Regions from separate parts of the Mesorhizobium sp. M0152 genome, predicted to be linked through region 4. Evidence: riboswitches for the same ligand, from Rfam matches in the RefSeq annotation. Region 4 holds a riboswitch; each other region holds the start of a gene.

Region 1 (5,749 bases), on a different contig from region 4:
CGGCGTGCTGCTCGGCGATGCCGACATCGAACGTCCTGGCCGGGAACGCTTCGCCGAACAGGTCGAGCCCGGTGCCGCTCGGCATTGCCGCGGTGACGGCGACGATACGGTCGTCCTCGCGGCCTTCCCTGATCAGGCTCTCGGCGAACACCTTGGTGTAGGCTGGCGCATTGGCCGGCGCCTTGGCCTGCGCGCCGGTGATGACGTCGAACTTGTTGACGCCGTGATATTTGTCGGCGGCGGCTTCGGCCGGCGCATAGCCCTTGCCCTTCTGGGTGACGACATGGATCAGCACCGGGCCTTTGCCATTGTCGCGGACATTCCTCAGAACCGGGATCAGATGCTCCAGATTGTGACCGTCGATGGGACCGATATGATAGAAGCCGAGCTCCTCGAACAGAGTACCGCCCGTGACGTAGCCGCGCGCATGCTCGACCGCCCTGGTGATCGCGCGATCGGCGCGCTTGCCGAGATAGGAGGTCAGTTTCTTGCCGAAGTCGCGCAAGCCGACATAGGCCTTGCCTGAGGCCAGGCGCGCCAGATAGGCGCTCATCGCGCCGGTCGGCGGGGCGATCGACATGTCGTTGTCGTTGAGGATGACGATCAGCCTGGCATCGAGCGCACCGGCATTGTTCATCGCCTCATAGGCCATGCCGGCCGACATCGCCCCGTCGCCGATGACGGCGACGACGTTGTTGCGGCCGCCGGAGAGATCGCGGGCGGCGGCCATGCCGAGACCCGCCGATATGGATGTCGACGAGTGGGCGGCGCCGAACGGATCGTACTCGCTTTCGGCGCGACGGGTGAAGCCTGAAAGGCCGTCCTCCTGCCGCAAGGTGCGGATGCGGTCGCGCCGGCCGGTCAGGATCTTGTGCGGATAGGCCTGATGGCCGACGTCCCAGATCAGCCTGTCATCCGGCGTGTTGAAGACATAATGCAGCGCCACCGTCAGTTCGACCACGCCAAGACCGGCGCCAAGATGGCCGCCGGTGCGGGACACGGCGTCGATCAGCTCGGTGCGAAGCTCGGAAGCCAGTTGCGGCAGATCGCTCTCGGCAAGCGTGCGCAGGTCGGCCGGGATGCGGACCATGTCGAGAAGCGGCGTATGCGGCGTTGCGTTCACGGGTAGGCCTGCTCGGTATGTTCATGGGCGGGATAGGCCGCCGGCCGGCGAAAGTAAATGCTTGGCGGCGGTGCGGATCAGGCTTTAGGTCGTTGTTTCATGCATGTCGTTCTCCCAAAACCGGGGCCACTTTTGGGCGACGTACACTAGCTTTCCGGCAACGGGATGAATTCTTCCTCATCTCCGGGAACGATATCGAAGCGGCCTGTCTTCCATTCCTGCTTGGCCTGTTCGATGCGCTCCTTGGAGGACGATACGAAATTCCACCAGATGTAGCGCTTCGAGCCGAGCGAAGCGCCGCCGAACAGCATGAAATGGGCGCCACCCTGTGACGACACGACGATCTCGTCACCGGGCCGGAACACCAGCAGCCGTTCCGCCGGAAAGACATCGCCTGAAATCGATACCTCGCCTTCCAGCGTGTAGATGGCGCGCTCCTCGGCATCGGGCGGGATCTTCACGCTGGCGCCCGGCGCCAGGCGCAGGTCCGCATAAAGCGTGTCGGAGGCTGTCCTGACCGGAGACCACAATCCCTGGAAATCGCCGATGACGACGCGCCCGCTGACGCCCTCGGCATCGATCGCGGGAAGGCGCAAGGCGGCAGTGTTCTCGAACACCGGCGCCACCTCTTCCTTGTCGTCCGGCAGCGCCAGCCACGTCTGGAGACCGGAGACCGACATCGGCGCACCGCGCAGTTCTTCCGGCGTGCGCTCGGAATGGACGATGCCGCGGCCGGCTGTCATCAGGTTCACGTCGCCGGGCTGGATGACCATCTCGGTGCCGAGCGAATCGCGATGGCGGATCTTGCCGTCGAACAGGTAAGTCACCGTCGACAGGCCGATATGCGGATGCGGGCGGACATCGAGCGCCTGGCCGGCGCGCAGGATCGCCGGACCCATGCGGTCGAAAAAGATGAAAGGCCCGACCAGGCGCCTCTTGGCGGTCGGCAGGGCGCGGCGCACCTCAAAGCCGCCAATATCCTTGGCGTTCGGGATGACCATCAGCTCGATCTGGTCGCTGGCAAAGGCGTCGCCTACTTCGGGATCCTTCCCGGGAAAGAAGCTCATGAACTCTCCTTGTCAGCGACCAATGGCTGCTTGGCCGGATAAGGCAAACCGGATCGCCGCCTTGGCCCGTAGCTTGGCCGCCACTTCTTCGCGATTGCGGGGATGCTGATGGGTTTCGAGCGAATCCAGCAGCTCGCGCGCCGACGCGGCAATGGCCTCGACGGCGTGGTCGAACGCGTGCTGGTTCTGCTTCGAGGGCCGCGTCGTTCCGCTCAGCTTGCGGACAAACTGAAGTGCCGCATCGCGGACTTCGTCATTGGTTGCCGGCGGATCAAAATTGAACAGGGTCTTGATGTTTCTGCACATCGCTTCCTAATCTCCTCTTGCCGTGGAGCCGTTTCAATCGAGACGAGCTTTATCCCTAATCATCATGGTGTCCAAAAGTCGGTGAGACGAGACCGTCGTTGGGGGACGCCTCAATCCGCATCCAGCGGTTCGGTGCCGACAGGCTTGCCGTCGCGCGACAGCCTTATCTTCTCGACCTTGTCCTCGGCGGACTTCAGCAGCCGGTCGCAATGCACCTTCAGCGCTTCGCCGCGCTCATAGATCCGGATCGACTGGTCGAGCGGCACGTCGCCGCGCTCGAGGTCATCGACGATCTTCTCCAGCGCCTCGAGTGCCTGTTCGAAGCTCATCGCCTTGACGTCTTCGTTGGTCGCATCAGCCATCATTCATCCTTTCATCAGTCGCCCGACATGGGCGGCGACCGAAAATGCCAATCCCTGCAGATCGTAGCCGCCCTCGAGCAGGCTGACGAGGCGGTTGCCGCTGTGGCGCGCGGCGCGCTGCATCAGTTGGCCGGTCGCCCAGTCGAAATCGTCCTCGGTCAGATTGATCTCGGCCAGCGGATCGCGATGGTGCGCGTCGAAACCGGCCGAAATGATGATCAGGTCGGGCGCGAAATTGTCTAGCGCCGGCAGGACGCGCGACAGAAAGGCATCGCGAAAGACCTCGCTGCCGGTCTGCGGCGCCAACGGGGCGTTGACGATGTTGCCGGCGCCGGTCTCGGTCTTCGCGCCGGTGCCGGGATAGAGCGGCATCTGGTGCGTCGAACAATAGAGCACCGACGGATCATCCCAGAAAATGTCCTGCGTGCCGTTGCCGTGGTGCACGTCCCAGTCGACGATGGCGACGCGCTCGATGCCATGCTTCTTCTGCGCATAGCGCGCCGCGATCGCAGCGGTATTGAACAGGCAGAACCCCATCGCGGTGGTTTTCTCGGCATGGTGGCCGGGCGGGCGGGCGGCGACGAAAACATTATCGGCGCGATCTGAAAAGACGTCGTCGACGGCAGCGTTGGCGGCGCCGATCGCGGTGATCGCCGCTTGCCAGCTCTTCGGGCTGGCGGTGGTGTCGGCATCGATGCGAGCTATGCCTTCGTCGGGAATGGCGGCGCGCACGCGCGCGACGAAGTCGGCGGGATGCGCGTAGAGGATGGTGGCCTCATCGCCTTGAGGCGCCTTGACGCGGTCGAGCGCGGCGAAGGCTTCGTCATCGAGCACCCGTTCGATGGCGCGCAAACGATCAGGCCGCTCGGGGTGGCCGGGTGGCGTGATGTGCTCGAGAAAGATCGGATGGGTGTAGAGACGGGTGGCCATGTTTTCTATCTAGTGCCCTGACGGCGCAATGGCCATGCGTTGCGGCTTGATGGCTGGGGAAATCGCACCTGCGTCCATTCTTGTCGCCAGGGCACGAATCGGGGTTAGCGGGTTCCTTCGGAGCGTTCGCCGGCGCGCTGGTTTGAGAACCATCAGACGAAAAACCCGCCTGTGCGGTGGGTCATTCGCGCAAATCAGCACCATGGACGAATATCTAGCATAGCGGCGGTCACGGTATCAAGGAAAAAATTCCTACCGTGAACAGCTGCCGGCGCACAAAAAGCTGTCGGCACGACGGCATTGGCCGCCGTCAGGCCTTTTGCCAAGCTGGGTTCGGAGCCCTGTTCATGTCGCCGAGGGGATTGGCGGCGCCGGCGCTTCGTCGTAAGGTCGCGGCCACTGCCTGGTGCCCGCGCAAGCGGGAGAATCGGGAACACGGTTGAACTCCGTGGCGTGCCCAACGCTGTAAGGGGGACCGCGCCGGCAAATGCCACTGTCGATGACGGGAAGGCACCGGACGCGGGTTGATCCCGAGCCAGAAGACCGGCCTGGCAGGCATCGTCATCCGCATGGTCAGGCGGCTGGCATCATAGCAATCGCAAGGGGACAAGCGATGCCGGACACCATGACCGCTCCTATGGGCGATGGATTTGACCAGATGGCGCGCGACGCGGTCTATCGCGCCATGTTCACGCGGCGCGACGTGCGCAGCCATTTCCTGCCCACAGCGCTCGACGACGAATTGCTGGCGCGGCTGCTGCTTGCCGCGCACCACGCGCCGTCGGTCGGCTTCATGCAGCCATGGAATTTCATCGTCATTCGCGATGCCGCACGACGGGCGGAGGTGCGCGACCTGTTCCTGGCGGCGCGCGAACAGGAATTGCCCGCCATCGCGGCAGAGCGGCAGGCGCTCTATCGCAAGCTCAAGCTGGAAGGCATCTGCGAAAGCGCGCTCAACATCTGCATCACCTGCGACCGCGAGCGCTCGAAGAACTCGCCGCTTGGGCGCTGGCACAATCCGGAGATGGATCTCTACAGCACGGTCTGCGCGGTGCAGAATTTCTGGCTGGCGGCGCGCGCCGAAGGCGTCGGCGTCGGCTGGGTCAGCATCATCGAGGCGCAGGCGCTGAAAAGCCTGCTGTCGATTCCCGAGCATGTGACGCCGGTCGCTTACCTCTGCGTCGGCCGCGTCTCGGAGTTCGCGCCAAGGCCGGATCTCGAAACGCATGGCTGGGGGCGGCGGCGGCCGCTGCCCGAATTGATCATGAGCGAGATTTTTGGCGGCCCAGGCGAGGCGCCGCTCAAATCCACCGTGGCGCGCCTCAACCCGGTTAGCCCCGCACCTGCGACCGCCAGCCCCGCGGATCAGGATGTCGCGCCGGCCGTGCCCCAGCGCGAGCCGCCGAAGGAGGCCAGCGCCTTGTCCTTGAGCTCCCTGAACTTCGACGACGCCTCGGCCAGCCGGTCGTCCCAGGCGGGGTCGGGCACCTGGCCCTCGATGGTCTTGAAATAGACCTGCATCAGGCAGGCGATGGCAAAGGGTTCGATGAAGGCCGCCTTGAAAGCCCAGGCGAAAACGATGGCGAGCACGAAAGCCCAGCCGGCGAGTTGGCCGGGCATCAGGAAAAGAATGGCGCCGGCCGGCGCCAGCATCAGCAGGAAAATCACGAAGGAGACGCCCCACATGATGACTGCCAGCCAGACGGCGTTCTTGACCATGGTCTTGCCGTTCTGGGCGTAGAGCACGACACCTTGCCTGGCCGTCTCGAACGGCGAGGACGAATTGAGGCGGATGTTGTAGCCGAGGATGATCTCGTCGACATAGGTCAGCGACAGGCGGACCACCGTGTTGAGGAAAGAGACCAAGCCGCTCAGGCCCGGAATAGGAAGGAAGGCGGCAACGCCGCCGAGCAAGCCGGTGATGGCGCGGATGGCGCCCTTGACCAGCTGGTCGATGACGA
Region 2 (5,749 bases), on a different contig from region 4:
GGTCCCGCACGCCAGTTCAAGCACCCGCAAAGGTTTTGCGCCGAGCGTGTCTCGAATCGGCTTCTGCCGGGCTCTGAACTCATCCGGCGAAAGAATGCCGTGGCCGAAGGCATCATCGAACGTCTTGGCCCGCTCCGACCAGTAGGCCCGCATTGATTCCTTGAGATGGAAGTTTTCACGATGAGTAGCTGGATGGTTCATGCTCAGCGGGCGAAGCCGTTTCGCGCGAGGATTTCGTCGAAGCGTTTGCGAGCGCGGGCGGGAACATCTGCCGCGTGAAAGCTCTCGGGAAGTGCCGTTTCGCCGACCCGGATTATCATCACCATGCCCATTCCGATATGCGGCGAGCACTTGATGCCGTAAAAACCTTCCTGGTCGAGCGTGACCGCGATCTCCTCGTTGATCTTGCCCTTGAAGCCGGCGTAGCCCTCGGGAACCATGCCGTCGATCGTCGCCGCATTGTGGCCTGTGCTGGCATTCAGGAACTTCACTGTGTCGCCTGGCTCGGCGCGCACGAAATCCGGTTCGTAGACCATCGGTCCGGTGGCTCCGCGGTTGAGCATCTTGATTTCGTGCATCTCGGCATAGGCGTGCGACGACGCTGCTAGCGACAAGAGCAAGGTGAGAATTCGTAAGTGCATGGGTTTCCTTTCAGGAAGCTGCATGAAAGCGGAACATGTGCATGCCGTCTGTCGGGTCGGTGAGGAGGCTTGCGCGAACGCCGAACACCGCGCCAATCCGCTCGACGGTCAGCACTTTGTGCGCTGGACCCAGCGCAACGAGTCGGCCACCGGACAGCACGCCGACGCGATCGCAGGAGAGCGCCTGGTTCAGGTCGTGCAGCGCGACAACCGATGTGACCGGCAGTTTTGCGACCAGATCCAGGATCGAGAGCTGGTGCTGGATATCGAGGTGGTTTGTCGGCTCATCGAGAAGCAGGATCTGAGGCTGCTGCGCCAGTGCCCTCGCAAGATGGATACGCTGGCGTTCCCCACCAGACAGGGTTGCCCAGGAACGCCGTTCGAAGCCTTCCATGTCGGTGTCGACAAGTGCCTGCGAGACGATGCGATCGTCTTCAGCCGACCATGGTTGCAACGGGGTCAGCCAAGGCGTACGGCCAAGCTCGACCGCATCCTTCACCGTGATAGCTTCCGTCGTTTCGGCCTGCTGCTCGAGGAAGGCGATCGTTTGCGCGGCGGCGCGACGCGGCATCGCGCGAAGCGCTTCACCCTTGATGCGAACATCGCCTGACGTGGGTTGCCGGATGCCTGCCAGCAGTTTCATCAGCGTCGACTTGCCGGAGCCATTCGGTCCGACGAGACCGAGTGTTTCGCCTTCATGGACGACGAGATCAACGCCCGAAACGATCGGCTTGCCGCGAACCGACCAGCCGAGATTGCGCGTCTCCAATATCATGGCGTGCGCCGCCCACGGATCAGGATCAGCGCAAAGGCCGGCGCTCCGACCAGTGCCGTGATGACGCCGATCGGCAGCACCTGTCCAGGAATGATGGTGCGCGACAGCACGTCCGCGGCGATGAGGAATGCTGCACCGACGAGCGCCGTCGTTGGCCCGAGCCGGCCGTGCCGCACCCCGACCAGGAACCTCGCGGCATGGGGAATGACGAGACCGACGAAGCCGATCGATCCGACAATGCTGACCATGACGGCGGTAACGAGCGCCGTGATGCCAATGAGGATCACCTGCACGGTGCGGACCGGCACGCCGAGAGACGACGCCGATTCCGCTCCGAATGCGAAAGCGTCGAGGGCGCGCGCAAACCAGATGCAGGCGGCCAATCCGACCAGCGCAATCGGCACCGCCAGCCAGACATCCGGCCACCGGGCGCCGCTCAGGTTGCCGAGCAGCCAGAACATGATGCCGCGCGCCTGTTCGGCATTGGCGGATTTGGTTATGATGAAGGATGTCAGCGCATTGAAGAGCTGCGATCCGGCGATGCCCGCAAGGACGATCTGACCGGTACCGTGACGCGTCACGCTGCCGCCGGCCGCCCGCGCCAGCATCGCCACCAGGGTGAAGGCCGCAACAGCGCCGACAAAGGCGCCGAGCGACATCGAAATCGCGCCGGCGCCCAGGCCGGCGACCGTCACCGCAACCGCGCCGGTCGAGGCTCCTGCGGAAATCCCCAGCAGGTACGGGTCAGCAAGTGCATTCCGCAGCAGCGACTGCAACACCATGCCCGAGATTGCCAGACCCGATCCGCAACAGGCCGCGATGATCGCGCGCGGCAGGCGATAGTTCCAAATGATCCCCATGTCGATCGGGTCGAGTACGTATGCCGAACCAAGGATCTTGTTGACCAAAATCTGTACGACGGTCGAGACAGGGATCGGCGTCTCGCCGATGCAGGTGCCGGCAAGCACCGCCGCGAGGAGCGCCGCGAAGCAGAGCGTCCCCCGGCCGAGCCGGGAGACGTAGATCGCTTGCGAGGCGGTCAGGCTCACTGGGCCAGTCCGGAATCCTTGAGCGACTTTGACAGCACCTCGATGCCGGCGATGGTGCGGATGGTCGCGTCCATGGCGTGCGCGTCCATGACGACGATGCGGTTGTTCTTCACCGCCTCCATCTGGCTGGCGACCGGATCGGTCTTGAGGAACTCCAGCTTCTTCTCATAGTCGTCAGCGGGGAAGCGCCGGCGATCCATCTTGGCGATCACGATCAACGTCGGGTTGGCCTTGGCGATGGTCTCCCAGCCGACCACCGGCCACTCCTCGTCGGACTCGATGATGTTCTTGATGCCGAGCTTGTCCATCATGTAGGCGGGAGCGCCCTTGCGTCCCGCCACATAGGGATCGATGTCCATCTCGGCGCTGGAGAACCAGAACACGGCCGAGACGTCCTTGAGGTTGAGCGCCTTCGCTTCCGCAATCGCCTTGTCTTCGCGTTCGGTCAGGCTGGCGACGAGTTGCTCGCCCTTGTCCTGGATGTCGAAAATCTGCGCCAGTTCTCGCGCGCCCTGATGGATGGACGCAGTCGAGAAGAGCTCGCTGCGCGTCCCGTCGACGCCGACCGTGTTGTCCTTCGCCACGCAGTCGGCCGGCAGCACATAGGTCGGGATACCGACATCGTGGAACTGCGTGCGCGTGGCGACGATGCCGTCCGGTCCGACGTGCCAAATGAATTGCACGGTTACCAGTTCCGGCTTCTTGGCAACGACGCTTTCGAAGCTCGGATCGTTGTCGGCCAGGCGTTCGACCTTGTCGTTGACCTCTTTGAACTCCGGCAGCACCTCGTTGAACCAGACCGTGGTGCCGGTAACCTTGTCGCCGAGGCCGAGCGAATAGAGCACCTCGGTCGCCGCCTGTCCGACCGTGACAGTCGAGGCGGGCGCCTTCTGGAAGGTCAGCGTTTCGCCGCAGTTCTCGAGGGTCAGCGGATATTTGGTCGGTTCGGCCCCGGCGGCGGCCGTGAAGAATACAAAGCTAGAGGCAGCGAGTGCCAGGCGTGAAACAGTCATGGCGCGAAGATCTCCGATCGGTTGATGGCGGGGATCGGAGGACTGGGGCCAGGACGACAATGATCGAGCTCATGCCCGTAAGGACATGATGCGGCTGCACCTCAGGTGTGGCTAACGACATCGACAACCTCCCCGGACAACCCCGCCCGGCGCGTTCAGTTACAGACGTAGGTAGGTCTCCTGACTGACGGGTCATCGTCCGTCTCGGCCTTCCCGGGGGCTAATCCCAGTGGCATGATCGAGATGGACTCGCCGCCTACAGTTGCGGGGGCAGTTTCGTTTCGCGGCCGAAGAAGACCGCGCCGAATTCCCTGTTATTTCCTTGCGGAAACCGACACTCCCTCGTAGCCAATCGCGCTGCCTTGATCAAGCGGCCATGGCCATATCTAGATTTGAGCTATGTTGCCCTTTGCGATGCGTGTCGCCGCATTGAAGCAGAAAGGATCGGCCAGCTCATCGAATGCCGGATAGGGCTGCGATGATGGCGTCGAGCCCATCCGTCAGTGCCGCAGGCCCTGGCTGCAGTATGAGCGGAGACTTGATCTCGACGATGCGATTGTCGCGCACGGCAGGAATCCGGTCCCAGCCCGGCCGCGCTCTGATCCTCTCCGCCACAACCCGCTTGCCGCCCCAGGAAGCCAGGACAATGTCGGGCTGAGCAGCAATAACCTCTTCTGGCGTGACGACCCGGTCCTTGGCCGCCTTGGCTTTCGTTTTTTGCGGGAAGATATCATCGCCGCCAGCGACTTCGATCAGTTCCGAGACCCAGCCGATGCCGCTGATGAGCGGCTCGTCCCATTCCTCGAAATAGACCCGCGGCCGCTTCCTGCCCCTGGTGGCGGATCTGATGTGCTCAAGGCGTTGGTCGTAGCCTACCGCCAAGCGATCCGGCCGCGCAACAACAGCACCGCACCTGTGGCGAGGGCAGCCGCGATGCCGATAGCTGCACCCCAGGCGAAGCTGTCCCATGTCGTCGGATAGCCGAGAAACACGTAGCCGACCGCCTGATTTGCCAACCACGCGATGCTGGTCAGCAGCAGCGCTCCCCGGCGGGACATGTTGGCGCCGGCAACCGTCGCGATTGCCGCAAACGGCGTGGCGCAGGCGAGCGCGAGGCTGAAGACAATGCTCAGAGCAACGACAAGAACCACCCAAACGCTCTGGCGTGCGCTGGTCGAGCTGTCATGTATCGTGGTGGTGGTTCTCATGATCGCAGATCATAATGCGGAGCGCCGGGCGCTTCAACGTCGTCAATGCGAAGAACCGGACGATGACGTACCGCGGCTCATCAAAACGGTGTCCATGATCCAGCCTTTGCCGGCCCGCGCCTCTTCGCGGATACGCTCGATATCGTCGATCACCTCCTTGAGCTTTCCCGCGACCAGTACTTCGTCGGGCATGCCGACGTAAGCTCCCCAGTAAATGTCGAGATCACCGTCGACGGCGCGGAGCGCTTTCTCCGCATTCAGCATGATGACGACGCTGTCGACATTGTTGGGAAAACCCTCCGCCATCGTCCGGCCGGTCAATCAGAATCGACCGGCCGATATTGCACAAGGCAACCTTGTGTCTCGCGGCAAGTGCCTGAATGCTGCTGATTCCGGGAAGTACCTCGTAGTCGAGTTCGAACTCTCCGCGCTCCTTCAGCCGGTCCAAAATGCGCATCGTGCTGTCGTAAAGCGTCGGATCGCCCCAGACCAGAAAGGCCCCGGTTTCGGAGGCATCGAGTTCCTCCATGATCAGCTTGCTGTAAGCCGCCTCGACATCGTCATGCCAATCCGAAACGTCCACCTCATATTCGCCGGTTCGCTTGCGCTCCGGCGCCTTGAATTCGACCGTTCGGAATGGCCGATCCCGAACATGACGTTCGAGGATCTCGCGCCGGACACGCGCCAGCTCATCCTTCTCAATTCCCTTGTCGGGGATGAAGAACACGTCCACCATGGTTCATGGCGTTGACCGCCTGGATCGTGACGAAGTCCGGGTTGCCGGCGCCGATACCTATGATGAGCACCTTGCGCTCATTGGGTCTCTTCGGCGACGGGGTCTGCGCTCAGGCAGCGCTGGAACTCCCGAAACAGCTCGGCCAGCTTCTGCGGGCCTGGATGCCGTCCTTCGTATCGGTCAAGACGACGGATGTCGATGTCCGCGGCCGCGGCAAGATCGGAACCTTCGGGCTGGGCCAGCAGCCAGGATACGAATACGTCCTCCGCCTGCGGCAGGCCCGCTATCGGACGGCGTGCAACATGATGCTCGGCACTCAGTCCCATG
Region 3 (5,749 bases), on a different contig from region 4:
CTGGAAGACGGGCACGCCGGCGCGGTCGAACAGGGTTTCGACGCCCGGCTCGGCGCCGGATGCAAAGGCGGTCGCGGTGATGATGGCGGCGGGTTTCAACTGGGCAATCGCGGCCTCGACAAAGGCGAGTGACGCTGGGTCTTTGAGGCTGGAGACGAAGATCGGCACGGGAACCATGCCGCGCTGGCGCAGCGCATCAAAAAGCGAATCGATCGGTGCGACATCGGCGGCCAGCAGCATCGACCGGTAGAACAGGATGGGGATGACCTTTCCCTCCCCCTCGAGGGGAGGGTGGCCCGCAGGGCCGGGTGGGGTCGGTGCGACCGGACGTGGCGCTTCTTGATGCCGCCGCGCCTCAGAGCGTTGGCGCGCAGTGGAGAGGACCCCACCCCCGGCCTGCGGCCGGACCCTCCCCTCGAGGGGGACGACGCCGTGGTTCGGCTCATAGTAACCCGCCTTGGGCACGCTCACCGGCTCGGCAAGCTCGCCATCCTGCCCCGCCAACCGCGCCAATCTCCGCACCAGCGCGCTCATGTTGGCCGGGCCGCCCTCACGGAAATAGGCCAGCAGGCCGTCGAGTTCTTCGCGCGGCAGCGTCGAGGCTTCGATCAGGCGCAAATCCTCGTCGTGGCTCTCGCCGGGTAGCAGCGCCAGTTTTATGCCGCGTTCGCGGGCGATCGAGGCGAGCTGGTCGCAGCCGTAGCGCCACCAGTCGTAGCCGCCGAGGATGCGCACCAGGATGATCTTGGCGTGGCGGGCGACGCTGTCGACCCAGAGGTCGACGGACATTGGATGGCGCAGGTCACGCAGTGCCGCCAGCCGCATCGAAGGCAGGCGATCCGCGTCGGCCTTCCACGCCGCCGCCAGTCCGGCGAGATCGCTGTCGGTGAAGGACAAGGCCACTATGTCCGCCGGCGTCTGCCGCAGATCGACCGGCTCGGCGAGATCGTCGAGCGAGGCGGAGGTCGTGGTGAGGATATGCATCGCGGCCCGTGCTTTGCGTCAGCCGGCGAGTATACGTTCGATCGCCGGGCGGTTCAGCCCCTTCAGGCCGATGACGACGAGGCGCGAGCGGCGATCATCCTGCGCCGTCCAGGCGCGGTCATAGTAATGGTTGACGCGCGGCCCGACGGCCTGCAGCAGCAACCGCATCGGCTTGCCGCCGACCTCGACGAAACCTTTTACGCGCAGCACGTTTTCTTCCTCGGCGGCGGTGGCGACGCGTTTTGCCAGCTCGTCCGGATCGGCGATCGAGGCAATGTCGACAATGAACGTGTCGAAGTCGTCGTGCTCATGGTCGAATGCGCCGTCATGATGGGACTTACGGTTCTCGATGTCGTCCTCGACGGCGAGACCGAGCCCGAGCAGTACGGAGGGATCGACCTTGCCCTGCGAAACCGGCACGATCTTCACGGCGCGGGCGGAGTGCTCGTTGATGATGGCATTGGCGCGGGCAGAACCGGCCTTATCCATCAGGTCGCTCTTCGACAGGATGATGAGGTCGGCGCAGACGATCTGGTCCTCGAACACTTCCTCGACCGGGTCGTCATGATCGAGCGTCTCATCCTTGGCGCGCTGCGCCTGAAGGGCGTCCATGTCGTTGGCGACGCGGCCTTCGGCCAGTGCCGGTCCGTCGACCACGGCAATGACGCCGTCGACAGTCACGCGGCTCTTCACCGTTGGCCATTGAAAAGCCTGGACCAGTGGCTTGGGCAGAGCGAGGCCGGAGGTTTCGATCAGGATATGGTCGACCTTCGGCGTCAGTGACAGGATCCGGTCGAGCGCCGGGACGAAATCGTCGGCGACGGTGCAGCAGATGCAGCCATTGGCCAGTTCGACGATGTTTTCCTCCGGGCAAGTGTCGATGCCGCAGCCCTTCAGGATCTCGCCGTCGATGCCGATGTCGCCGAATTCGTTGACGATGATGGCCAGCCGCTTGCCGCCGGCGTTTTCCAGGAGATGGCGGATCAGCGTCGTCTTGCCGGCGCCGAGAAAGCCGGTGACGACGGTGCAGGGAACGCGGGAGAAATTGGCGGCGGAAACTGGGACGGTCATGTCTGGTCCTTCAGCATGTCGAGGGGAGGAATGCGGGCGACGAGGCCGCGCTTGAGGCTATCGGGTCGGCCGCGCCATGGGATGAGGCCGTCCGTGGATGTGGCGAAGAGTTTTGCGCCGGTGACGAGATCGGCGCCGCTGGTCGCGGTCAGGTCGCCGAAGACGTAGCTCCAGCAGCCGTCGCGCAGGATGGCGGCGCTGAGCCGGCGCTTGCAATTGCCGAGGCATTCGACCGTGCGGATGCGGATAGTGTCACTGGCTGCAGCCTGGCGCGTATCTTCGGCCAAACGTTCGCCGGCACGGGGATGGGCGTCGGAACCGGTTTCGTCGCGGCAGGAGGCGCAGACGATCACGGTCACGCCCGTCAAGGCATCGCCATGACCCGACCTGATATCCGTTGTCTCAGCCGGAAAACCGCTGTCGCGTCCCAAATCTGGCTCCTTGCCCGGAAAACCCGCCAGGCGATCGGATTCTTGTACCTCAGACGGCAGGTCTCCTGGCTCGCGGGTCATCGCCTTGGGTAGCCGCCTTCCCGGGAACATCCCAGTGGCTTTCGGCCTTGGCTCTTCGCTTACAGTTGCGGGGACAGCCGCGGATTTGGGATTTTGTCCCGCACCGCATTCCCTCTTGGCTCCTCCCTTTGAAGAGAAGAGACCGTCTGACCGGATTTAGGCTTGTCGGGACAGCCGTGTCAACGCACGTCTACGACGCGGCAATGTCGGCGAGGGGCTGTCCGAGGTCGCCGGCCGGCGTCACTTCGATGCGTTCGAGCCCGAGCCAGCCTTGCATCTGCTTCAGCTCCTCGAACAGTTCGGCGGCAGTCCCGGCCGGCGCGCCGGGCTCGGCATAGGCGGCGTGGACGCGCAACACGCTGGCCGGCCGGTCTGCCTTGAGGTCGACACGCGCCACGATCCTGTCGCCGAGCAGGAACGGCAGGACGTAGTAGCCATACTGGCGCTTTTCGGCCGGCGTGTAGATCTCGATGCGGTAGTGGAAATCGAACAGCCGCTCCGAGCGCGACCGTTCGAAGACGACCGGATCGAACGGCGCCAGCAAGGCGCGGGCTTCGATCTTGCGCGGCAGGCGAGCGTCCTTATGGAGATAGGCCGGCTTGTCCCAACCTTCGACGCGCACCGGCAGCAATTCGCCTGTTTCAACCAGTTCCTCCAGCCGGCCTTTCATGTCGGCGGGAGACAGCCGGAAATAATCGCGCAGGTCGCCGGACGTTGCCACGCCGTGGGCGCGGGCGGAGATGCGCAGCAATTCGCGGTGCGCGTCCTCGGCGGCAGGCACCGGCAGGTCGAGGATCGCCTGCGGCAGCACGCGCTCGGGGAGATCGTAGAAGCGCTCGAAACCGCGGCGGTGCGCCGTGGTGATGCGCCCGGCCCAGAACAGCCATTCGAACGCATGCTTGGCATGACTCCAGCCCCACCAGCCGCCCGAGCCCTTCTGGCCTTCCAGCGCCGAGGCGGCGATCGGCCCGCGCTCGGCGACCTCGCGGTAGATCTCTTCGATATAGGCGGCGTGCTCGCGGCCCCATTTGGCGAGGCCCAGGTACATTTCATCGCCGCGTTCGGCGCGCTCCATGCGCCAGCGCATCAGCGGGTATGTCTGGACCGGCAGGAAGGAGGCCTCGTGCGCCCAATATTCGAACACCGTGCGCTTGCGCGTCACCGCGGCGTTGTCGAGCAAAGCAAAGGGGTAGGCGCCAAGGCGCGAATAGAGCGGCATATAATGAGCGCGCACCACCGCGCTGACGGAATCGATCTGCAGCAGGCCGGTGCGGGAAAGCACGCGGGCGAAGTGGCGGCGGTCGGGCGTTCCGGCAGGGCGGGGATCGGTGAACCCTTGAGCGGCGAGCGCGATGCGCCGGGCCGTGGCAAGCGAGATTTTTTCCTTCATCCTCAGGCGACTCTGATGGGGTTGGAGCGGGGCAGGGCTGTGATTCCGCGGGATGCTAGCAGGGTTTTGGCGGCATATATGTCAGGAGAGAAAAGTGGAGTAAAAAGCGAAGGAAATCAAACAGGAGCGGATCGGACCAGTTTTCCTCGATATGCCATCCAGCACCGTGTTTTGAACAAGGTTTGACTTGCTTCGCTGGAAGTGCTGCGCTAACCCTCGCCGCGTTGCAGCATAGGCCCTTAAAACGGTTCAGCGGTTAAACTGTCACGCTTCCGCATTAAGGTCCGGTGCTGTAATCAAAATGGATTGGCGCCAACGGAAAGCCGCAGCATGAACGCACTGTTGAGTTCGTACTTGCCCATCGTCCTGTTCATCGGCGTGGCGCTGGTTGTCGGCCTGGCGCTGCTGGCCGCGCCTTTCTTGGTGGCGTACCGCAACCCCGATCCCGAGAAGCTTTCCGCCTATGAATGCGGCTTCAACTCGTTCGACGACGCCCGCATGAAATTCGACATCCGTTTCTACCTGGTGTCGATCCTGTTCATCATCTTCGACTTGGAAGTGGCCTTCCTGTTCCCGTGGGCGGTGTCTTTCTCGAAGATCGGCATGCTCGGTTTCTGGTCGATGATGGTGTTTTTGGCGGTGCTGACAATCGGCTTTGCCTATGAATGGAAAAAAGGAGCGCTCGAATGGGATTGAGCGACAGTTCCGGCACGCTCGTCGCGCCGAAGCCAAAGGGTCTGATCGATCCCAATACCGGCAGGCCGGTTGGGTCCGATGATCCGTTCTTCCTCGAGATCAACAACGAACTCGCGGACAAGGGCTTTCTCGTCACCTCGACCGAAGCGCTGATCACCTGGGCGCGCAGCGGCTCGCTGATGTTCATGACGTTCGGCCTTGCGTGCTGCGCGGTCGAGATGATTCACACCTCGATGCCGCGCTACGACTCGGAGCGGTTCGGCGTCGCTCCGCGCGCGTCCCCGCGCCAGTCCGACATCATGATCGTCGCCGGCACGCTGACCAACAAGATGGCGCCGGCGCTGCGCAAGGTCTACGACCAGATGCCGGAGCCGCGCTACGTCATCTCGATGGGTTCCTGCGCCAATGGCGGCGGCTACTACCACTATTCCTATTCGGTGGTGCGCGGCTGCGACCGCGTCGTGCCGGTCGACATCTATGTGCCAGGCTGCCCGCCGAGCGCCGAAGCGCTGCTCTACGGCATTCTCCTCCTGCAGAAAAAGATCCGCCGCACCGGCACGATCGAACGGTAAATTCATGGCCGCATCCCTGAGCGAATTGTCGACCTATCTCGGCGAGAAACTGATTGGCCGCGTCAGTGACGCTGATATCGCCTATGGCGAACTGACTATCCATGTCGAGCCACGCGATCTGGTCGAAGTGGTGACCTTCCTGCGCGACGATGCACGCTGCCAGTTCATCTCGATCATCGATGTTTGCGGCGCCGACTATCCGTCGCGGGCCAAGCGCTTCGACGTCGTCTATCATTTGTTGTCGCCGAAGCAGAATGTGCGCATCCGGGTCAAGGTGCAGGCCGACGAGGAGACGATGGTGCCGTCGATCACCGGGGTGTTCCCCGGCGCCGATTGGTTCGAGCGCGAGACCTACGATCTCTACGGCGTGCTGTTCTCGGGCCATCCGGATCTGCGCCGCCTGCTGACCGATTATGGTTTCGAAGGCCATCCGCTGCGCAAGGATTTCCCGCTGACCGGCTTTGTCGAAGTGCGCTACGACGACGAGGCCAAGCGCGTCATCTACGAGCCTGTCGAGCTCAAGC
Region 4 (5,749 bases):
GAGTCGCGAAGGTGAAATTAAAGGTGATAAACTGTCCGGAATACGAGGCGGGCTTGGGCGGCGCGGCAGTCTGACGCTGTGGTTGACAGAAGAAGCCTTCGCCAGTTGGCATGCGCCGTGAAGAACGACCCGCGGCGCCAGCCCCGCTATTCCGATCTCGCCATCGAGGCGGCCTTGACACTGGGATGCGTGTTCGGGCTTCGTCTGCGCCAGAGGGAGGGATTGACGACCTCGCTGCTCGACCTGATGGGCCTTGAACTACCGGTTCCCGATCACAGGACGCTAAGCCGCCGGCGCAGATATGGAAACGATCGGCCAAGCGGCAGCGGCATCCCGAGGACGGTCCGCTGCATGTGCTGATCGATAGCAGCGGTTGAAAGTCTACGGCGCAGGCCAATGGCTGGAAGACAAGCCGAAACGGCCGCATGTTCCCATTTGTGCAGGCTTTTTCCAGGATGTCCCTTGCCATAGTGCCTTGCGTCGCAGCGTTGGCATCGACGATTATGCGTCCTATAGCGGACAAAGCGTTACGTGTCATCTTCGCTCAGACGGGTCTATACAAGTGCGATAGACCCCGGGAGTGATGGGGGCAATCCCGGTCGCGCTTGGCCGGGTGGCCCCATCAAGACAAGATCCATGGTCCGATAGTGGCATAAATCAGCCGAACGTCTGCGATGACAAAAAAGGCTGCGAGAACGCCGTCGATCCATCGCTGCGCTTTCTGATAGACACGCGAAACCGAAGGGAGCGAAAACACGATCGCATATCCCCCGAAAATCACCACGGCCAGAAACGCACACCCCAGCATGATGACAAAGGGCATGTAGACGGGCGTACCCGGCTGCAACCCGAGAGAAATTGTTGCAATCCAGCCCATGATGGCCTCGATATGCAGGGCGATCCCGCGCCGATAGATCTTGCCCAACTCTGTGCGGGACAGCGCCGCCTCCGGCGTTGCAGAAAGGTCTTTCCCGGCAAGCGCGGAGCCGGCAAACCGTGCACTGAGATAGAGCAGATAGCAGCCTCCGATGAACTGGATGACATTGAGAGCACTCGGCCAGGCTTTCAATACCGTTGCAACGCCGGTCGAGGCGAGCACTGCCCACATCCAGGAGACAGAGACGACGCCGGCAGCCAGTGCAAGCGCTGCGACACGGCCCCGGCTCATGGCAGTATTCATGATGGCAAGATTGCTCGGCCCTGGACTGGATGCGGCCAGAATGTAGGCCGAGAACGCCATTATCAGGGGAGTGCCCACCGAGGGATCGATGATCATGGCTATCTGCTCATCTGAATAGGCTGATCACATCGGCTGGAAGCTGCTTTAGCACTGCCAAAACCTCTGACCGCGCGTCCTCGGAAAGTGACCTGATGGGCAGGGGAGGTGAAGCATGGCAGATCTCCAATGCCTCCGCCAAAGCATAGACAACCCGCAGGCCGGAATACCGTTTAAACAGAGCCCAGAGCGGCTCGAGGCTGGCATTGATCCTGCGCGCCTCGGCCGCATCGCCCCTTTGTGCAGCCCTGACGATCTTCAAACAGGCATCGGGAAGAAGTCCGCCAATGACACTGTACCAGGTATCCGCACCTGCAATCATCGCCTCGGTGCACTGCGCGTCTCCACTGTAGCCGATCGAAAAGCCGTCTGGCACCTGTGAGCGCTGGTCCTCCAGATGGCGCTGGGTTTCGGCCGGGCCAAAACCGGGGTTTTTGATGGCGACGATCCCGGGCACCCGAGACAGCCTTTCGACCAAGGCGGATGAGAACCGAAAATGCGTTGTTCCGGGATTGTCATAGATGCAAATCGGCAAACCGGATTCCAATGCGACTGTTTGGAAATGCTCGAACACTTCATCCTCGGTCAGAGGTGCGTACGACACTGCAGACAGCAAGCCGGCTGTCGCACCGATCGCTTTGGCATCCTTGGCATGTTGCACGGTTTCGTCCGTCCTCAGCGCTCCAATCCCGACCAACAAGGGAATATCAGCACCGACTTTATCGATGGCCACCTCAATTGCGCATTGGCGCTGTTGGCGCGACAGGAACATGTAACTGCCCGTGCTTCCCAACAGGCCGATAGAATCGACCTTTGCCTCCATCAAGCGCGCAAGAAGTTTTTCCAATGCGGGCTCATCGATATTACCGCCGCGATCAGCGGGGGTGATGGGAAAAGCGGACAAACCGCGCAGGAAAGTCATTGTGTCTCCAACTCTTTGGCCGTTGAACTGTAAGCCGACGGTCCGGCGTTGATGTCATTTACATTGCCAACTGGCCTTGGATATAGCGCCAGTTCTCGTCAATGTTGCCAGTCCAGTTAGCTTTTGGCGATGCGAGGTCCGGCCTCGCAAAGGGGGGAGGCGCGGGACTGTTAAATCTTTCCGACTTGGAATTCACGCTAACGTCATGCGAAATGATCTCTTGCAAGATTGTAGAAAAAAGCGGCGCCACGTACGAGGATGTCATCGTTGAAGTCATACGTCGTCGAGTGCAGCCCGGAACTGTCACCGTTGCCGATGAGCAAATAGGCACCGGGGACCTTGTTCAGCATGAACGAGAAATCTTCGCTGAACATCATGGTTCTGTCGCAAACTTTTCGGAAAGGTCATTTGCTGCATGACGCTTGCTCTTTTTTCCGGGAGTTTGTCATGTTCAAAGGCCGCCATTTTGATCGATCCGTGATCCGGCTCTGTCGCAAACCTTTCCGTAAGCGGAGCATGGCAAGAAAAACGCCTCAGCTGTGGAGGAGCACGTGATGTCCAAGGGCCGCCATTTCGACCAGTCGGTGATCCTGCTGTGCGTGCGCTGGTACCTGGCCTACACTCTGAGCCTGCGCGATCTGGAAGAGATGATGGCCGAACGCGTTGAAGGTCGACCACTCCACTGTGCATCGCTGGGTCGCCCACTTCTCGCCGCAGCTGCTGGAGCGCTTCAACCGGCGCAAGCGTGTGGTCGGCAGCAAGTGGCATATGGACGAGACGTACATCAAGGTCCGCGGCCATGGATGTATCTCTACCGCGCTATCGACATCCTCGGCGACACGGTCGAGTTCTTCTTTAGCGAGAACCGTGACCTGGTGGCGGCCCAACGCTTCCTCCGCAAGGTGCTGACGCGCCATGGCCGGCCGGAGCGCATCGTCATCGACGGCGGCCAGACCTGGCGTTCTGGTGTTATCGAAGTTGGCCGGCGCGGCCGAAGACTTCGGTGAGGACGCCCTGCTGGTAGATCCGAGGCTCCCCGATGAGATAGCTGCAGCGATCTCAAGAGCGGCCAGCATGCCGCGCGAAGAACGCATCCAACGCTGGCGGGGGATGATGGATAAACTTGAGGCGTATACAATCCACCATTGGTCAGCGGACTTCGTTCGGCAACTGGACAAGAGCCGGATTACCGTGCCTGCGGACCACTTCCACTATCTCGGCTTGGGCTGGATGAGCGAGGCCTAAATGCCTTCCTTCGGACCGAGCCCGAATTGCACACCGCGCTGATGCGTGCACTGGATAAAAACTGGGTCCTGCCGACCATATGATGCAGAATATGAAGCACGCGAGCTTTGCCGCAATTCCGCGTCCCTCGACTGCCTAGCGCTTTGAGATGAGATACTTATACTTACCGCCTGAATGACGCTTAAAAAGCTTATCGGGACACAGTCGTGCCTTGCTCTTTGGACCGGGCCCCGGCCAGTGTGGTCTCTTGCCGCCGAGCGCAGTTACCACCGATTGCCTAGTCACCAGGGGTCGTGGTCACGACCTGGCGTGCCATTTCCCCCCGCACCATGGTTTGGCGTTCACTTCGAGACAACCGCTTCTGCCATGCACGCATCACTTTCGGCCCACGATTGCATCGTTAAACATCGCCACCAATGCCATCTTCTGCATTCGACCACGTTGTCACTCCCATCCATCTTGTCCGAAATCCTTCATGGATGAACGGTGAGGAATGTCGCAGCCTGACAGGAAACCATTATGAACAATGGTGGCGGGGGTGCCAGCGACGGCAATGGGCGGACTGAATATTTCAGAATGAAGACAAGGTGTAAAAGAGCGAATACATAACGACATAAACATTTCGTTATGCGATATTGACAAAGTGCGGACCGCTGTGATTGTCTGCGGGTTGTGGTTCTCCGCACGGCGCTGCCGGAGCGGAGCTAAGAGGGAAGCCGGTGCGATGCCGGCGCTGCCCCCGCAACTGTTAGCGGCGAGCCAACCCCACTCATGTCACTGAGGCGAATACCCTCGGGAAGACGGGTAGAGGCTATGACCCCGCGAGCCAGGAGACCTGCCACGGCGAATTACGTCCACGGGCGGGGTGTCTCGGTGGCCGCTGCAACCCGGCGTTGGTGCCGGCCTGCTAGCGCCTTCCTTGTCACCGACGCCCCAACCATCGGGGTATGACATGACTGTCTCTCAGCAAATTCCTGTAGCAACGCTCGGCGTGCCGCGCATCGGTCGTCGGCGAGAACTGAAATTCGCGCTTGAAAGGTACTGGTCCGGAAAATCTTCCGCCGCCGCCCTTCTCAGGACGGCGAAGGCGCTCCGTGCCGCTAGCTGGGAGGAGCAGCACGATCGCGGCGTGTCGAAAATCCCGTCGAACGACTTCTCGCTATACGACCATGTGCTCGACACCGCAGCCATGGTCGGCGCCGTTCCATCCCGTTACGGCTGGAATAGCGGCGAGGTCCCACTTGACATCTACTTCGCAATGGCGCGCGGCAACCAGGGTCAGACGGAGGGTTGTGGACACGCTGGTCACCAGCAGGCGGCTCATGGGCCTGATGTAACCGCGATGGAAATGACCAAGTGGTTTGACACCAACTATCACTACATTGTGCCGGAACTCGACGATGATCAGACGTTCGCCCTCTCGTCAACGAAACCGGTCGATTACTTCCTCGAGGCTAAAGCTCTCGGCATTCACACACGCCCAGTCATCCTTGGACCCATCACCTTCCTCAAGCTGGCGAAATCGCCTGCCGAAGGGTTCGGTCCCATCGCGCTCCTATCGCGGCTGCTGCCCGTCTACGAGCAACTTCTGCAGAGGCTGAAGCTGTCGGGAGCCGACTGGGTGCAGATCGATGAGCCAGCGCTTGTCCTCGATCTGAACCCGAACGAACGAGCTGCGTTCGAATTCGCCTATGGACAGCTGTCGAAAGCCGCGCCCGAGCTGAAGATCATGCTGGCTACGTATTTCGGGCCGCTGGGAAACAATCTCGAAACCGCGGTTTCTCTGCCCCTGGCTGGGCTGCATATTGATCTCGTGCGCGCTCCCGAGCAGCTGGAAACGGTGGGTCGGCTCGCTCCGAAGGATCTGGTGCTCTCGCTTGGCTTGATCGATGGCCGCAACGTCTGGCGTGCGAACCTGCCCGCCATTCTCGACCGCATCAAATCGATCGTCGCCGGCTGGCCCTTGGACCGCGTCGAGATCGCGCCTTCTTGCTCGATGCTGCATGTGCCGATCGACCTGCGCATGGAGACGGAACTCGACGCCGACATCAGCTCGTGGCTCGCCTTCGCGGCCCAGAAGACCGACGAATTGGTGTTGCTGGCCCGGGCCCTGTCCCAAGGCAGAGATGCGGTGGCTGGCGCGTTGAAAGCGTCTGCCGAGGCTGCCGCCACGCGCGTGACATCCACGAGGATCCATGACCCGCTTGTTCAGGGGCGGATCGCCAGCATTGACGATAGCATGAAGCGACGAGAGAGCGCTTTTGCCGAGCGCTCCAGAGTCCAAGCCGGCTCACTCGGGCTGCCGC

What was found. A riboswitch is a leader RNA that binds a small molecule or an ion and turns the genes downstream of it on or off. The one in region 4 is predicted to bind cobalamin.
Region 1: linked by a shared signal. The riboswitch ahead of bluB (5,6-dimethylbenzimidazole synthase) and the one ahead of metE (5-methyltetrahydropteroyltriglutamate--homocysteine S-methyltransferase) in region 4 are both predicted to bind cobalamin.
Region 2: linked by a shared signal. The riboswitch ahead of NKJ26_RS30445 (ABC transporter substrate-binding protein) and the one ahead of metE (5-methyltetrahydropteroyltriglutamate--homocysteine S-methyltransferase) in region 4 are both predicted to bind cobalamin.
Region 3: linked by a shared signal. The riboswitch ahead of NKJ26_RS24100 (DUF1636 family protein) and the one ahead of metE (5-methyltetrahydropteroyltriglutamate--homocysteine S-methyltransferase) in region 4 are both predicted to bind cobalamin.

The regions. Positions count from the first base shown of each region.
Region 1 covers NZ_JAMYTH010000002.1:34,723-40,471, reverse strand. Annotated here, with positions in the region: gene dxs (1-deoxy-D-xylulose-5-phosphate synthase) at 1-1,123, opposite strand, end outside; gene NKJ26_RS02365 (pirin family protein) at 1,270-2,190, opposite strand; gene NKJ26_RS02360 (DUF2277 domain-containing protein) at 2,203-2,496, opposite strand; gene NKJ26_RS02355 (exodeoxyribonuclease VII small subunit) at 2,607-2,858, opposite strand; gene NKJ26_RS02350 (histone deacetylase family protein) at 2,862-3,788, opposite strand; cobalamin riboswitch at 4,176-4,354, shown strand; partial or broken gene bluB (5,6-dimethylbenzimidazole synthase) at 4,402-5,070, shown strand; gene NKJ26_RS02340 (hypothetical protein) at 5,154-5,749, opposite strand, start outside.
Region 2 covers NZ_JAMYTH010000055.1:3,009-8,757, forward strand. Annotated here, with positions in the region: gene NKJ26_RS30425 (class I SAM-dependent methyltransferase) at 1-201, opposite strand, end outside; gene NKJ26_RS30430 (pseudoazurin) at 204-641, opposite strand; gene NKJ26_RS30435 (ABC transporter ATP-binding protein) at 652-1,416, opposite strand; gene NKJ26_RS30440 (FecCD family ABC transporter permease) at 1,413-2,465, opposite strand; gene NKJ26_RS30445 (ABC transporter substrate-binding protein) at 2,462-3,478, opposite strand; cobalamin riboswitch at 3,632-3,829, opposite strand; partial or broken gene NKJ26_RS30450 (ABC transporter substrate-binding protein) at 3,932-4,387, opposite strand; gene NKJ26_RS30455 (hypothetical protein) at 4,351-4,686, opposite strand; partial or broken gene cobF (precorrin-6A synthase (deacetylating)) at 4,729-5,492, opposite strand; gene NKJ26_RS30465 (hypothetical protein) at 5,500-5,748, opposite strand; partial or broken gene NKJ26_RS30470 (ribonucleotide-diphosphate reductase subunit beta) at 5,739-5,749, opposite strand, start outside.
Region 3 covers NZ_JAMYTH010000028.1:45,590-51,338, reverse strand. Annotated here, with positions in the region: gene NKJ26_RS24110 (cobaltochelatase subunit CobN) at 1-984, opposite strand, end outside; gene cobW (cobalamin biosynthesis protein CobW) at 1,003-2,055, opposite strand; gene NKJ26_RS24100 (DUF1636 family protein) at 2,052-2,486, opposite strand; cobalamin riboswitch at 2,525-2,729, opposite strand; gene NKJ26_RS24095 (winged helix-turn-helix domain-containing protein) at 2,758-3,957, opposite strand; gene NKJ26_RS24090 (NADH-quinone oxidoreductase subunit A) at 4,288-4,653, shown strand; gene NKJ26_RS24085 (NuoB/complex I 20 kDa subunit family protein) at 4,644-5,225, shown strand; gene NKJ26_RS24080 (NADH-quinone oxidoreductase subunit C) at 5,230-5,749, shown strand, end outside.
Region 4 covers NZ_JAMYTH010000044.1:19,335-25,083, reverse strand. Annotated here, with positions in the region: partial or broken gene NKJ26_RS28670 (transposase) at 12-412, shown strand; gene NKJ26_RS28665 (LysE family translocator) at 623-1,276, opposite strand; gene NKJ26_RS28660 (dihydrodipicolinate synthase family protein) at 1,287-2,198, opposite strand; gene NKJ26_RS28655 (M20/M25/M40 family metallo-hydrolase) at 2,402-2,575, opposite strand; partial or broken gene NKJ26_RS28650 (IS6 family transposase) at 2,753-3,193, shown strand; gene NKJ26_RS28645 (trehalose-6-phosphate synthase) at 3,114-3,443, shown strand; cobalamin riboswitch at 4,100-4,300, shown strand; gene metE (5-methyltetrahydropteroyltriglutamate--homocysteine S-methyltransferase) at 4,396-5,749, shown strand, end outside.